Regions from separate parts of the Methylobacterium flocculans genome, predicted to be linked through region 2. Evidence: riboswitches for the same ligand, from Rfam matches in the RefSeq annotation. Region 2 holds a riboswitch; each other region holds the start of a gene.
What was found. Region 2 has a riboswitch for cobalamin ahead of OF380_RS21340 (TonB-dependent receptor). Riboswitches for the same ligand answer to the same signal wherever they lie in the genome.

Region 1 (4,481 bases), 1.6 Mb from region 2:
GCCGCCGAGGCCGAGGCCGGACCAGGGCCCGGACTGGACCTCGTAGACCGCGAGCAGGCTGCCGCTGTGCTTCGGAATGTTGATGAGGGCGGCCCCCACCGGCAGGACATTGTCCTTCGTCACCACCGCGTCGGCGTAGACGTAGCCGCCGATCAGGCGCAGTTCGGGCGAGATCTGGCCGGTGGCCGTGAGTTCGAAGCCCTGGCTGCGCACCGCGCCCGCCGCCAGGGAGAAGCCGCTGTTGCTCGGGTCGGGCGTGAGCACGTTCTCGCGCTCGATATGGAAGGCCGCTCCCGTCAGGCTCAGCGCCCCGCCGTAAAGGTCGAGCTTGGCGCCGACCTCGTAGCCGATGCCGGTTTCGGGCGCGAACGGCACCCCGCGCGAGGCCGCCGCAGCATCGGGGCCGATGTTCGGCCGGAAGCTCGTGCCGACATTGGTGTAGAGGGCGAGTTCGGGCAGCGGCTGGTACACGAGGCCGGCGCGCGGGGTTGCCGCCACCCGCGTCTGCTCGACGTCGCTGCGCGTGACGCGCTCGCGGAAGGACTGCTCGAAGGCGTCGAACCGGACGCCCAGCAGCGCCTTCCATTCGGGGCTGAGGGCGATCTGGTCCTGCGCGTAGAACGCCGTGTTGGTGACGCGCTCCAGGTTGGCCCGCCGAATGGTGAGCGGCGGGAGAGCCTGCCCGTAGCGCGGCTCGTAGATGTCGATGGAGAACGGATTCTGTCGAAAGTTCGAGCGGTCGTAGATCGTGCGGCTGTCGGTGCTCTCGCGCTCGAAGCCGAGGAGCAGGGTGTGGCCGAGATCCCCGGTCGCGAACCGACCGACCACCTCCGCCTGGCCGATCGCCGTATCCCAACTGTAATCGCGATAATTCCGGTCACGGGACACCGTCCGGTTGTCGGCCGCGATCGCGCGGATCTCGGCGGATTCCCCCTCCAGGGTACCCGTGTTGAAATGCGCTCCGAGGCGCATCTGCCAGTCGGCGTCGAAGCGGTGCTCCAGGCGGACCTGCAGGGTGTTGGAGGTCTGCTCGGTGCTCTGGCCCGGCTCGCCGAGGAAGCGCGAGATCGGCAGGAACCCGAGCTGCCGGTTGATGGCGATCACGCCCCGGTCGAAGACGATGCGGTTGCGCACGAACTCGGTCTCGACGGTGAGCTTGGTGTCGGGTGTGATCTGCCAGCTGAGGGCGGGGGCCACGAACAGCCGGTCGCCGTCCACGAAATCCCGGAAGCTGTACTGGTGCCCCCCGGCGAAGTTGAAGCGGTACTGAAGCGTCTTGTCCTCGTTGAGGGCGCCGCCGGCATCCACCGTGCCGCGAAACTGCTCGAACGAGCCCCAGAGCCCACCCATCTCCACGAAGCGTTCGGCGGTGGGCTGCTTGGTGATGATGTTGACCACGCCGCCGGGATCGCTGCGCCCGAACAGGGCCCCGCCCGCGCCCTTGAGCACCTCGATGCGCTCGACGTTCTGGGTGTCCGGCGGCGGCGGCGAGCCGCGATTGATCGCGAAGCCGTTCTTGAAGATCTCCGAGGTGGTCACGCCGCGCACGGCGTAGCTGAACACCGTCAGGCCCCCGAAATTGTTCTGCTGGGAGACGCCGGGCGTATAGTTGAACACCCGGTCGACCCGCGTGGCGGCAAGGTCGGTGATGACCTCGCGCGACGCCACCGTAACGACCTGGGGGACGTCGCGCTGGGGTGTGTCGGTCTTCGTACTGCTCACGGCGCGGGCCGCACTGAATCCGGGCGTCGGGCCGATCAGACCGATCGCCCCCTCCGGGACGTTCAGGCCGATGCCGGTTCCCTCCACGGTGAGGGTCTCCAGGGTCACGGCCGCGTCCTCCGCGAGCGCCGCCCCGGGCAGGGCCAGGGCGGCCAGGGCGACGCTTAGGCGCAAGCCGTTTTGGAAGGACATCGACAGGCTCGGATGCGACGGCGGTGAGCCGGCCTCCCGCCCCGCGCGGAGCGCGCATGACGGCGAGACGGCCCCGGACCAGGGAGGGGATGAAACGTTATTACGTTTCCAAGCCTTGCCGTGCAACCAGAACGTGGTCCGACCGGACTCCTCCGGAGCCGGATCGGATCCGGGCGTCCCGCTGGTATCGAGGTTTTCGCGCAGGCGCATCGACACGATCCAAGAGCTTTGGCTGGTGTCAGGCCGAGCGGCACGCGCCGTACCGCCCCGACGCATCGGGCGGCACCGATCATGCGACCCACCGGAGCACCCCGCCCGAGAGACGTTCTAGGCCAAGGCAGGTCTCCTGGCTCGCGGATCGACGCCCCTGCCCGGCCTTCCCGGTGACGAGCACCAGTGACCCTGTTCGGCAGCGGCTCACCGCTCACAGTTGCGGGGGCAGCTTCGGCATCGCCCGCACGGGCTCGACCGAATTCCCTCTTAGCTCGCGGTACCGGACCGCAAGAACCTTGACGGTTCGACGTTTCCATGTGCCGCCGGTGGAGTCAATCCGCTGCCGGAAGCGTCGATACCCCGGTCGGGCGCCCTCCCCCGCAGGACCACAGGCGGCGCCCGCTCGTCGTCAACTCCCGGAGGCCGCTCGTCCTTCTTCCGCGTCGTCCCGACCGGCCCTACGGCTTCCATCGCGACGGCGCACAGGCGGTGCCCGGCGTGATCCAGACCTGGTGGCGACGGGGCATGACCGGCAGCGTCAACGCCCATGACGCGGGCATCGAGGCGTTTTCCGGGACCGATCAGACCGAGGATGTCCGGGTCATCACCGTCCCGACGCGGGTGCTGCACGGCGAAGACGACAATGTCGTTCCCACCGCGTCTTCGGCGCTGAGCTCGATCGCGTTGCGTCAGAACGGCAGCTACCAGTGCAGCCGGCGCGGCCTGAGAACGGATCCGTGAGAGAGGAGTGGAGCGGGTACCGGGAATCGAACCCGGGTATTCAGCTTGGAAGGCTGCTGCTCTACCATTGAGCTACACCCGCATCGATGACCTTACGCGATGGTCGTCGACAGTGAGACGCGAAGGAGGTGCTCGCCATCTCGAAACGTTTGGTGGGGGAAGTAGGACTCGAACCTACGAAGCTTACGCAGCGGATTTACAGTCCGCCCCCTTTGCCGCTCGGGACATTCCCCCAAACCGGCCGCTTCTCAGCGGCGCGCCGTCCTTATGATGACGGCTCGGGCACGAGTCAACCGCGTCCCTCAGTCGAAATGCGCGAGATCGCAGATCCGCACCTGCGCCCGCTCGGCGCCTCGCCAGCTGTCCACGGACAGGGTTCCGGCGACGTGGAGTTCGCGCCCGATCCCCGAGAGGATCGCCTGGCCGAGCGGGCCCTGCGCCGCCCGGAAGGCGATGGCGCCGATGGCCTGACCGTCGCGGCTGCGCAGCCGCGCCCGCACGTGTCCATTGCCGACGATGCCCGCATCCACGATGCGGTGGCGGGGCAGCACGAAGGTCGGCTCCGGGGCGGCGGCACCGTAGGGCCCTGCGCGCTGGATCATCCGGACGCGCTCGGCGGTGACGCCGCCGGCATTCACGGTGCCGTCCACCAGCAGGGCCTCGACGGCGCGCGCCTGCGCCACCGTCGAGGCCAGGGCTTCGCGCAGGTGATCGCGAAAGCGCGCCACGTCGGGTCCCGGCAGGGTCACGCCCGCCGCCATGGCGTGCCCGCCCCCCTTCAGGGCCAAGCCGGCCTCCACCGCGCCGCGCACGGCATGGCCGAGATCGGCTCCGGAGATCGAGCGGCCGGAACCCGTGGCGGTGCCGTCGGGCCGGATGGCGAAGGCGAAGGCCGGGCGGCCGAAGCGCTCCTTCAGGCGGGCTGCGATCAGGCCGACGACGCCGGGGTGCCAGTCGGCCGAGGCCGTGACCAGGACGGGGCAATCCGGGTCGAGGCCGAGCGCGTGGTCCATCTCCGCTTCGGCCGCGGCGACCGCCAGGGCCTCGATCGCCTGACGCTCCCGGTTCAGCCGGTCCAGCTCGGCGGCGATGCGCGCAGCCTCCGCCGCGTCCCCGGTGGTGAGCAGCCGGGCGCCCAGGCCCGCATCGCCGATGCGCCCGCCGGCGTTGATGCGGGGGCCGAGGAGATATCCGAGGTGCCAGGCTTCCGGCGGCTCGGCCAGGGAGGCGGCGTCGAGGAGTGCGGCCAGCCCCAGGCGCCCCCGTCCCCGCATCACCTTGAGACCCTGCACCACGAAGGCGCGGTTCAGCCCCGTCAGCGGGACCACGTCGGCGACGGTGGCGAGCGCCACGAGGTCGAGGGATTGCGTCAGGTCGGGAAGCCGGTCCGGCGGGAGGCCGTCCCCGCGCAGGCGCCGGTTGAGGGCGACCAGGGTCAGGAAGACGACGCCCGCCGCGCAGAGATGGCCGAGGCCGGAGAGGTCGTCGAGGCGGTTCGGGTTCACCAGCGCGCGGGCGGAGGGCAGGTGCTCCGGCGCGCCGTGATGATCGAGGACGATGACGTCGAGGCCGAGCGCCGCCGCCGCTTCCAGGGGCGCGTGGCCGCTGGTGCC
Region 2 (4,481 bases):
ACCGCACCCGCCCCAACGTCCTCATGGACGAGGGCCTCTACGAGAAGGGCTGGTTCGGGCCGAACGTGGGGCCCTGGCAATCCTTCCCGTCGGGGCACTCGGCCATGAGCGTCGCGGTCGCCGCGGCCGCCGGCCGGGCCTGTCCGGAGATCCGGGGCGTCGCCACGGCGGCAGCCCTCGGCGTCGTGGTGGCCCAGGTGGTGCGGGGCGCGCATTTCCCGTCGGATGTCCTGGCGGGGGCGCTGGTCGGTCTGACGGCCGAGGCGGTCGAGCACAGGCTGGCGATCGGGCGGGCCTGCGTCGCCAGCCGCACGCCCCGGGACCGATCGCCCCGGGACCTCGCTAAAGGAGAGGCGGACCGGGCCTAACGGTCGCGGGGCCGGAACGCCGCGCGCAAGCACCGGTTGACGGGGCATTCCCTCCGGAGACCTCGCGTGCCCAGCAATCCCCTGACGACGTATCCCCGCCCGCCCTTCGAGGGCCAGCCGCAGAGCTTTCCCGGCAAGACGGGCCGGATGTCGCCCGAGCCGGATCACGGCGAGGCGAGCTACCGGGGCTCGGGCAAGCTCGAGGGGCAGGCCGCGCTCATCACCGGCGGCGACAGCGGCATCGGCCGCGCGGTGGCCATCGCCTTCGCCCGCGAGGGCGCGGACGTGGCGATCGCCTACCTGCCCGAGGAGCAGGCGGATGCGGAGGCCGTGGCGGGCTGGGTCGAGAAGGCCGGCCGTCGGGCCCTGCTGCTGCCCGGCGACCTCAAGGACGCCGCCCATGGCCGGGAACTGGTGGCGCGCACCGTCGCGGCCTTCGGGCGCCTCGACGTGCTGGTGAACAACGGCGCCTTCCAGCAGCCCAACGAAGGGCTCGACGGCATCGAGGACGCGATCTTCGAGGATCACTTCCGGACGAACGTGTTCGGCCCCTTCTACGTCACCAAGGCGGCCCTGCCCCACCTGAAGCCGGGCGCGTCCGTGATCTTCACCTCCTCGGTGAATTCCAAGCACCCGATGCCGTCGCTGCTGGCCTACAGCGCCACCAAGGGCGCGCTCAGCAACATGGTGCTCAGCCTCGCGCAACTGCTCGCCGAGAAGGGCATCCGCGTGAACGGCGTGCTGCCGGGGCCGATCTGGACGCCGTTCATCCCGTCCGGGATGAGCGAGGATTCGGTCAAGTCCTTCGGCTCCCAGGTGCCGTTCGGGCGGCCGGGTCAGCCCGCCGAACTCGCCTCCGCCTACGTGATGCTGGCGAGCGCGGAGAGCAGCTACACCTCGGGCGCCCTCGTCACGGTGGCGGGCGCCATGCCGGTGCTCTGATCGGCGCCGGCCGGCGCTGACGCCGGCCGCGGAAGCCGGACGAGACGCGGTCGCCAGATGCCCAGCACGACGTTGGCGGTGGCGACCGCGAGCAGCAGCCAGAGCGTCCCGCGCTCCGGCCCGAGCGACGCGCCGAGCGTGGCGGGATCGACCCGCCCCGCGAGCGCCGCGGCGCTCTGCTCCGCTTCCCAGCGCATCGGCCCCTGGACGTAGACCAGCCCGCCTTCGAACATCAGAACCCCGGTGGCGAGTTTCAGCCAGGCCCAGCCCGCGCCGAGGTAGGCGCGGGTCACGGCCATCGCCAGCAGGCCGGAGACCAGCACGAGCGCGAGGCTCGGCAGCACGATCCAGGTGGCCACAGCCCCCATGGCGGCACGCGCCACCGCGTATTCGCTGAGCGCGCTCGGCGGGGGCGCGACGCTCAGCATGGCGAGGAGCGCGGCCATCGCCCCCATCAGCCCGGTCGCCCCCATCGTGTGGAGGAACTTCATCAGGCGTCGCAGCATGCGTCCGGCCCCGCGCCACGATCGGGATACCGCGAATCGGGCGGCGTCCACGCTAGCACGATCGCCTCGAACCGACGCGCGACGCGGCCAGGGGCCTGCCGCGACCCGACACCACCCGGCAAGGCCCCCGATTGACGCCGGCCCACCGAACGGCCTAGCTTTCCCGCGACGGTTCCTCGTTCGAGGATCAAAAGGGAACGCGGTGCGGAGCTCGCTCCCATGCCGCGGCTGCCCCCGCAACTGTAAGCGGCGAGCCCATCATCAACACGTCACTGGGTGAAAGGTCCGTGAGGACCCGGGGCCTGGGAAGACGATGAGTGGGCGGCGACCCGCGAGCCAGGAGACCTGCCGTCAGTCGTGGTCACACGCGAAACGCACCGGGCGGGGTGTCCTGGTGGGTGTCGGGGCGTTCGCCTGTCGCGAACGGGTCGGCCTCGTTCGCGGTGACGTGCCACTTCGCGCATTTCGCGTCAGCCGTCCCATCGATGTCCGCCTCCGCCGCCACGCGCCCCGCGTTCCGTCGCCGCCTGCCCCGTCCGGTCGTTCCGGACGATCCGCGCGCGGCTGCCCCGCGAACGAACGCGTCCACGGCCCGTCTCAGCGATTGTAACATTATAACATTCGCTTTAGCGGAGGGGGAAGGTCGGTCCCGGCCGATGCCCGCGCCCGTTCCCGGTTGTCCCATGTCCCGCCTCGATCCTGCCCGCCTCGATCCTGCCCGCCGCGATCCCGCCCGTTCTGACCCGCCCGCCCCATCCCCGGGTCGCGTCTGGCCCGTCGCCGCCCTGCTCGGCGGCCTTCTGTCCGCCCCGGCCGCGGCGCAGCAGGCCGTGACCCTCGACACCCTCTCGGTGGCCGGCACCGGGATGGGCTCCCCGGCCCCGGCCGAGGGCCTCAACCTGGGGACCGTCACGCGCGGCGCCAGCCGACTCGGGCTGACGCCCCTGGAGACGCCCGCCAGCGTCGACGTGATCGCGGGCGAGACCACCCGCCTGCGCGGCCAGAACACGGTGGCCGAGGCCGTGACCCAGAACGCCACCGGCATCACCACCGTGGCGGCCCCCGGCAACGGCAACGGCGCCTTCACGGCGCGGGGATTCGCCGGCCCGAACTCGATCCAGCAGCTCTACGACGGCACCCGCCTGTTCGTCGGCGCCGGAACCGTCACCTTCCCGTTCGACACCTGGAACGTCGAGCGCATCGAGGTGCTGCGCGGGCCGGCCTCCGTGCTCTACGGCGACGGCGCCATCGGCGGCGTCATCAACGTCGTGACGAAGAAGCCGGTGTTCACGCCCCTGAACGAGGCCCGCGCGGCGGTGGGCTCGGACGGGCTCGCGCGCCTCGCCCTCGATTCCGGCGGCCCCATCGGCGAGGCCCTGGCCTATCGCCTCAACGTCAGCGGCAACCGGACCGAGGGCTGGATGTCGCCGGACGGACGTTTTCGCAACCTCGCGGTCTCGGGCGCCCTCACCTTCCAGGCGACGCCCGACCTCGCCTTCACGGTGAGCCACGACCTCGGATACCAGGAGCCGGCCCGCTACTGGGGCACGCCTCTGGTCAACGGGCGCATCCTCGATGCCGTCCGGTTCAACAACTACAACGTCCGTGACGCCAAGATTTTCTGGATGGACAACTGGACCCAGCTCAAGACCGAGTGGAGCCCGAGCGCCGACATCACCGTACGCAACACCGCCTACCGGCTGCAGAGCCGGCGCCAGTGGCTCGACGTCGAGCAATACGCCTTCAACAGCTCCACCGGCCGCATCGACCGGTCGAGCTACACCGAGATCTACCACCAGCAAGAGCAGGTCGGGAACCGCTTCGACGCGGCCTTCCAGGGCACCCTGTTCGGGTTTCGCAACGCGTTCCTGGCCGGCTTCGACGTGAACCACATCGGCTTCCGGCACACCAACAACTTCGCCTCCGAGGGCGGCGGGCTCACCACGAGCGTCGACCCCTTCGCCTACGACCCGGGCCTGTTCCCCACCAACGGCCGCGCGTCGCCGGCCTATGCCACCCGCACGAACCAGGCCTCGGTCTTCGCCGAGAACCGCCTGATCCTGTCGGATCAGGTCTCCCTCCTGGCGGGCGTGCGCTACGACGCGCCGAGCCTCCACCGCCGCAACCTCGTCACGGGCGCGACCTTCGACCAGGATTTCCAGGCGCTCAGCTACCGCTTCGGCGCGGTCTACAACCCGACCCCGCTGCTGGCGCTCTATGCCCAAGTCGCCACCGCCACCGATCCGGTCGGCAGCCTGATCTCGCTGTCCCAGAGTCTCGCCAGTTTCCGGCTCTCCACCGGCGAGCAGGTCGAGGTCGGCGCCAAGGGGGTCGCCTTCGACGGCCGGGCCGAGTGGACGCTGGCCGGCTACCGCATCGTCAAGGACAACCTGATCTCCACGGTGCCGGGTCAGCCCACGCTCTCCACGCAGGTCGGCCGGCAATCCTCCCTCGGCGTCGAGGCGGCGGTGAGCCTGCACCTCTTCGAGGCCTGGCGCGTGGACGCCAACCTCGCCCTGCTCCACGCCCAGTACGACGACTTCAACGAGGCGGTGGGGGGCCGCGTGGTCTCCTATGCCGGGCGCCAGCCCATCGACGTGCCCGAGCGCGTGGCCAACCTCTGGCTGAACTACGCCTTCGCCCCGACCTGGGAGGCGCGGGTCGG
Region 3 (4,481 bases), 1.5 Mb from region 2:
GCATTCAAGGGGGTGGCCCGCATCACCGAGGACGTGAAGGCCGGCATTGTGGTCGCGACGCTTGGCTACTGGCGCCAGCTCAACGAGGGCACGGTCAACAGCATCTCATCGCACGCCTTCACCGACATGGGCCACGCCCCGTCGTTCTCGGACAACCTCGTCGAAGTCGCCCGGGCGAATTAGCCGAACGATGATCAACGCAGGCGTCCTTCCGGGGGGCCTGCGTCTAAGGTCTTGCTCGGTTCGATGGAGGCTTACGAAGCGAGCCTTTATGCGGGATGTCCCCGGACGGGCATCCGCGACAGGCGGCGTCCGAAGCGACGGTAAAGGAATGACCCCGACATGAGCGACATCACGACGGTTGCGAAGGCCTTCTTCGACGCCTGCGAGACAGGTGGTGGCTGGGAGGCTTGCGAGCGCTATTGCACCACTGACGCGACCTTCTCGGCCCAAGCCGACGCCTTGGCCGGCGTCACCTCGCTACGAGGCTATACCGAGTGGATGAAGGGGCTTCTGACCTTCATCCCCGACGGTCGGTACGAGGTGAAATCCTTCGCCACGGACGAGGAGCGCCGGAACGTAGCGGCTTACGGTATCTTCCGCGGGACCCATACCGGGGAAGGCGGTCCGTGCCCGCCGACGGGCAAGAGCACTTCGACCGACTACGTCTACATCATGCAGTTCGAGGGCGACAGGATCGTTGGGCTGACGAAAATCTGGAACGACGCCCAGGCCGTCAAGGAGCTTGGCTGGTCATAGCCCTCAAAGTGGCGCGCCCCATCTTCCAACGAGCAGTGTGACGAGGCCGCCATCCGCTAGCGCTCACGCAGCGTCAGCGGGCGGCTGCTTGCCTTGTGGCTGGTTCCGTAAGCGGAAGAACCGAAAAGGGTGGCTTTTTCCCGGTCTGCTTTTGGGAATCAGAATCAACAAATCAGACGTTCGCGCGAATTTTAAGGGACGACCGCTTCGCGCCAACACCGGTCATGCAGTGATGGCGATATGCTCTATGACGTGTCGAATCCTAGGAAACTCACGGTCGTTCTGATTTATTGATGCACTTTGAAGGCAGTGATGGGAGCGCCATATGAACGAATACCAGGTCAGGCTTGCTTCGATCGTGGAAAACTTCGGCGTTCCCAAGGACGGAGAAGCGGTCGACATGGAACGCCATAGGGGCCAAGTCCCGGACGCCATGATCGAGTTCTGGGAGCAGTATGGGACCGGGATCGTATTGGATGGATATTTTCAGTTTTGCGATCCCGCTCGATTTGCTTCGATCATGAAGGTTGTTTTCGATGGCGACAACGAGATCAGACCCGAACAGACACATGCCCTAGGCTTCGGGGCGTTTGGAACGATCGTCGCATGGAATGAAGTGTATCAGGACGTCGCCATCAACCTCGTGAGCAGCCAGGTGTCGTGCCCTTCTCTTGTAAGCGGCAAGACCTTCGATCCCAATATGGCCGTCACCAGCCAATTGATGATGATCGACGATCCGACCCTCGATGAATATGACGCAACGGTCAAAAAGCTTTTCAAGCCGACATGTGCCAAGCTGGGAAAGCTCGGCGTCGGGCAGATCTATGGCTTTAACCCGATCCTGACACTTGGCGGCAACAGAGCCCTGGAAAGTCTGACGATCTACGACGCGTTGCCGCATATGGCGGTCCTGGCGCAGGCGCATGAGATGCAGTTGATGGACAACGCCGCTTTTCCGCCTCGCCCGGTGCGGGTGATTTCTTCATGAACTCGGCCCAATGACCGCATTGGGCCGAATTTTGCCGTTCGGCAGAGCCTGGGTCTATGACCGCTTCCAGGCGACGCTCGCAGCAGCATGTATGACTATGTTGGGTCGAGATCCGCCTGTCCGCTCAACGACCGATTCGGGTGGATTTCCGCCGGTCCGCTGTCAGGCAGCAAACGTTCGAAGCAGGCGTTACGCGGTCGCCCCAAGCGAGCGCTCCCAAAGGTTCGCTTGTCACCTACCGAGCACACGGACCCGGAAAGTCTCGAACCGGCATTGACGCTGTGTCGCCTGATGGGGCTCCTTGTGCCTGACGGTTCCTTCTCGGAGGATCAAAAGGGAACGCGGTGAGGGCCTTGGCCCGATGCCGCGGCTGCCCCCGCAACTGTAAGCGGCGAGCCCATCATCAACACGTCACTGGATCTGCGAGGATCTGGGAAGACGATGAGAGGGCGGTGACCCGCGAGCCAGGAGACCTGCCGTCAGTCGTGGTCACACGCGAAACGCATCGGGCGGGGTGTCCTGGTGGGTGTCGAGGCGTTCGCATGTCGCGGGCGGACCAGCGTCTTCGCGGTGACGTGCCACAGACGTCACCCGAGGTCCTATGCCGCCCGTTCGTTCACGGCCCGCCTACCGAACCCTTCTGCTCGCATCCTGTGCCAGCCTCGTACCCTACGGCGCTCAGGTTCAACGAGCCTCTTCCCAGGCAGCAGAAGCCAATCTGGCCGAACTCTCAGTGACGGCGGAGGCGCCAGCCACCAATACGACCGGGCCTGCCGCGAGCGCAGGGTACGTCGGCGGTGTCACTGGCATCGGGGGTAGCCTCAGGACTGTCGATGCGGCGAGCGCTGGAGTGATTTCAGGCGCGCAGATCAACAGCCGCCCCATCACACGACCCGGCGAGGTGCTGGAGAGCGTGCCGGGCCTGATCGTTACCCAACATTCCGGAGAGGGGAAGGCCAACCAGTTCTTCCTGCGCGGGTTCAACCTCGACCACGGCACCGACATCGCCATCTCGGTCGACGGCATGCCGGTGAACATGCGGACCCATGCCCATGGGCAGGGCTACGCCGACCTCAACTTCCTCATCCCCGAACTTGTCGGCGCCGTCGAGTTCCACAAGGGGCCGTACTTCGTCCGCGACGGCGACTTCGCCTCGGCCGGGTCGGTGCGGATCGATTATCTTGACAAGGTGAACCGTAACCTCGCCCTGACCTCGTTCGGCTCCTTCGGTTTCAAGCGGGCGTTGACCATCGCCTCTGCGCCGCTGGGCCAAGGCACCCTCCTCGTGGCCGGCGAGGCCCAGACCTATGACGGTCCGTGGGACGTGCCGGACCGCCTACGCAAACTCAACGGCGTCGTCCGCTATAGCCAGGGCACGGCGCTGGACGGCTTCGCCCTCACCAGCATGGCCTACTGGGCGAAGTGGAACGCCACCAACCAGATCCCCGAGCGCGCGGTTTCGGAGGGCATCATCGGGCGGTTCGGCACCCTGAACCCGACCGATGGTGGGGATACCGGCCGCTTCTCGCTCTCCGGACGTTGGAGCCAGACCGGCGATGCTGGGATCACGCGGGCGAACGCCTACGTCATCCGCTACGGGATGAACCTGTTCAACGACTTCACCTACTTCCTCAACGACCCCATGAACGGTGACCAGTTCCGCCAGCGCGACAACCGGGTACTCGGCGGCGGCGAGCTCGGCCATACCTTCCAGGGCGACCTGTTTGGGATGCCGATGGAGAACGAGATCGGCGTCCAGACCCGAACCGACAGCATCCGGGTGGGCCTGTTCAACACCACGAACCGGCAGTATCGCTCGACCGTCCTCGACGACCGCGTGCTGGAGGCGAGCGGGGCGTTCTACTACGAGAACCGGCTACGCTGGACCGACTGGCTCCGCACCAGCGTCGGCCTCCGGGCGGATACCTACTACGCCGATGTCGTATCCGACACTGCGGCAAACTCCGGCAAGGCGCGCGATAGCATCGTCAATCCGAAGCTCGGCCTCGTGCTGGGCCCCTGGTTCGATACCGAGTTGTTCGTGAACTACGGCGGCGGCTTCCACTCGAACGACGCTCGCGGCGTGACCGCCACCGTCGATCCGGCAAGCCCGCTGTTCAACATCAGCCGCTCGCCCTTCCTGGTGCCCTCGACGGGGTCTGAGATCGGCCTGCGCAACCGCAGCATCGCCGGCCTGGAGACGGCGGTGACGCTGTTCCAACTCGATTTCGCCTCCGAGAACCTGTTCCAGGGCGACACCGGCACCACCGAGCCGAGCCGCCCCACCCGTCGCTTCGGCGTCGAGTGGATTAACCGCTACGCGGTCACACCCTGGCTCTCGCTGGAAGGGGACCTGACGGTCACCAACGCCCGCTTTGCGGACCGGGACCCTGCCGGCAACCGGGTACCCGAGGCCCCGACCACCATCGCGTCGGCCGGGTTCACCTTCGGCGAGGGCCTGGGCTGGTTCGGCTCGATGCGCTTTCGCTACTTCGGACCGCGCCCCCTGATCGAGGACAACTCAGTCCGCTCCAAGCCGACCGCGCTGCTCAACGGCCGCGTTGGCTACAATTTCGAGAACGGGATCAGCCTGTCCCTCGACGTCCTCAACCTCACCAACGCCAATGCCGACCAGATCACCTACTTCTACACCTCGCGTCTACCCGGCGAGGCAGCGGACGGTGTCGCCGACCGGCACTTCCATTCGGTCGAGCCGACAGCGGTAAGGCTGACC

Region 1: linked by a shared signal. The riboswitch ahead of OF380_RS01290 (TonB-dependent siderophore receptor) and the one ahead of OF380_RS21340 (TonB-dependent receptor) in region 2 are both predicted to bind cobalamin.
Region 3: linked by a shared signal. The riboswitch ahead of OF380_RS00955 (TonB-dependent receptor) and the one ahead of OF380_RS21340 (TonB-dependent receptor) in region 2 are both predicted to bind cobalamin.

The regions. Positions count from the first base shown of each region.
Region 1 covers NZ_CP107532.1:272,013-276,493, forward strand. The annotation lists gene OF380_RS01290 (TonB-dependent siderophore receptor) at 1-1,914, opposite strand, end outside; cobalamin riboswitch at 2,234-2,441, opposite strand; gene OF380_RS01295 (alpha/beta fold hydrolase) at 2,626-2,868, shown strand; tRNA gene OF380_RS01300 (tRNA-Gly) at 2,877-2,950, opposite strand; tRNA gene OF380_RS01305 (tRNA-Tyr) at 3,019-3,102, opposite strand; gene recJ (single-stranded-DNA-specific exonuclease RecJ) at 3,171-4,481, opposite strand, start outside.
Region 2 covers NZ_CP107532.1:4,442,987-4,447,467, reverse strand. The annotation lists gene OF380_RS21355 (phosphatase PAP2 family protein) at 1-368, shown strand, start outside; gene OF380_RS21350 (SDR family oxidoreductase) at 435-1,310, shown strand; partial or broken gene OF380_RS21345 (hypothetical protein) at 1,337-1,813, opposite strand; cobalamin riboswitch at 1,969-2,183, shown strand; gene OF380_RS21340 (TonB-dependent receptor) at 2,500-4,481, shown strand, end outside.
Region 3 covers NZ_CP107532.1:205,759-210,239, reverse strand. The annotation lists gene OF380_RS00970 (molybdopterin-containing oxidoreductase family protein) at 1-183, shown strand, start outside; gene OF380_RS00965 (ester cyclase) at 343-759, shown strand; gene OF380_RS00960 (GAD-like domain-containing protein) at 1,085-1,747, shown strand; cobalamin riboswitch at 2,042-2,242, shown strand; gene OF380_RS00955 (TonB-dependent receptor) at 2,349-4,481, shown strand, end outside.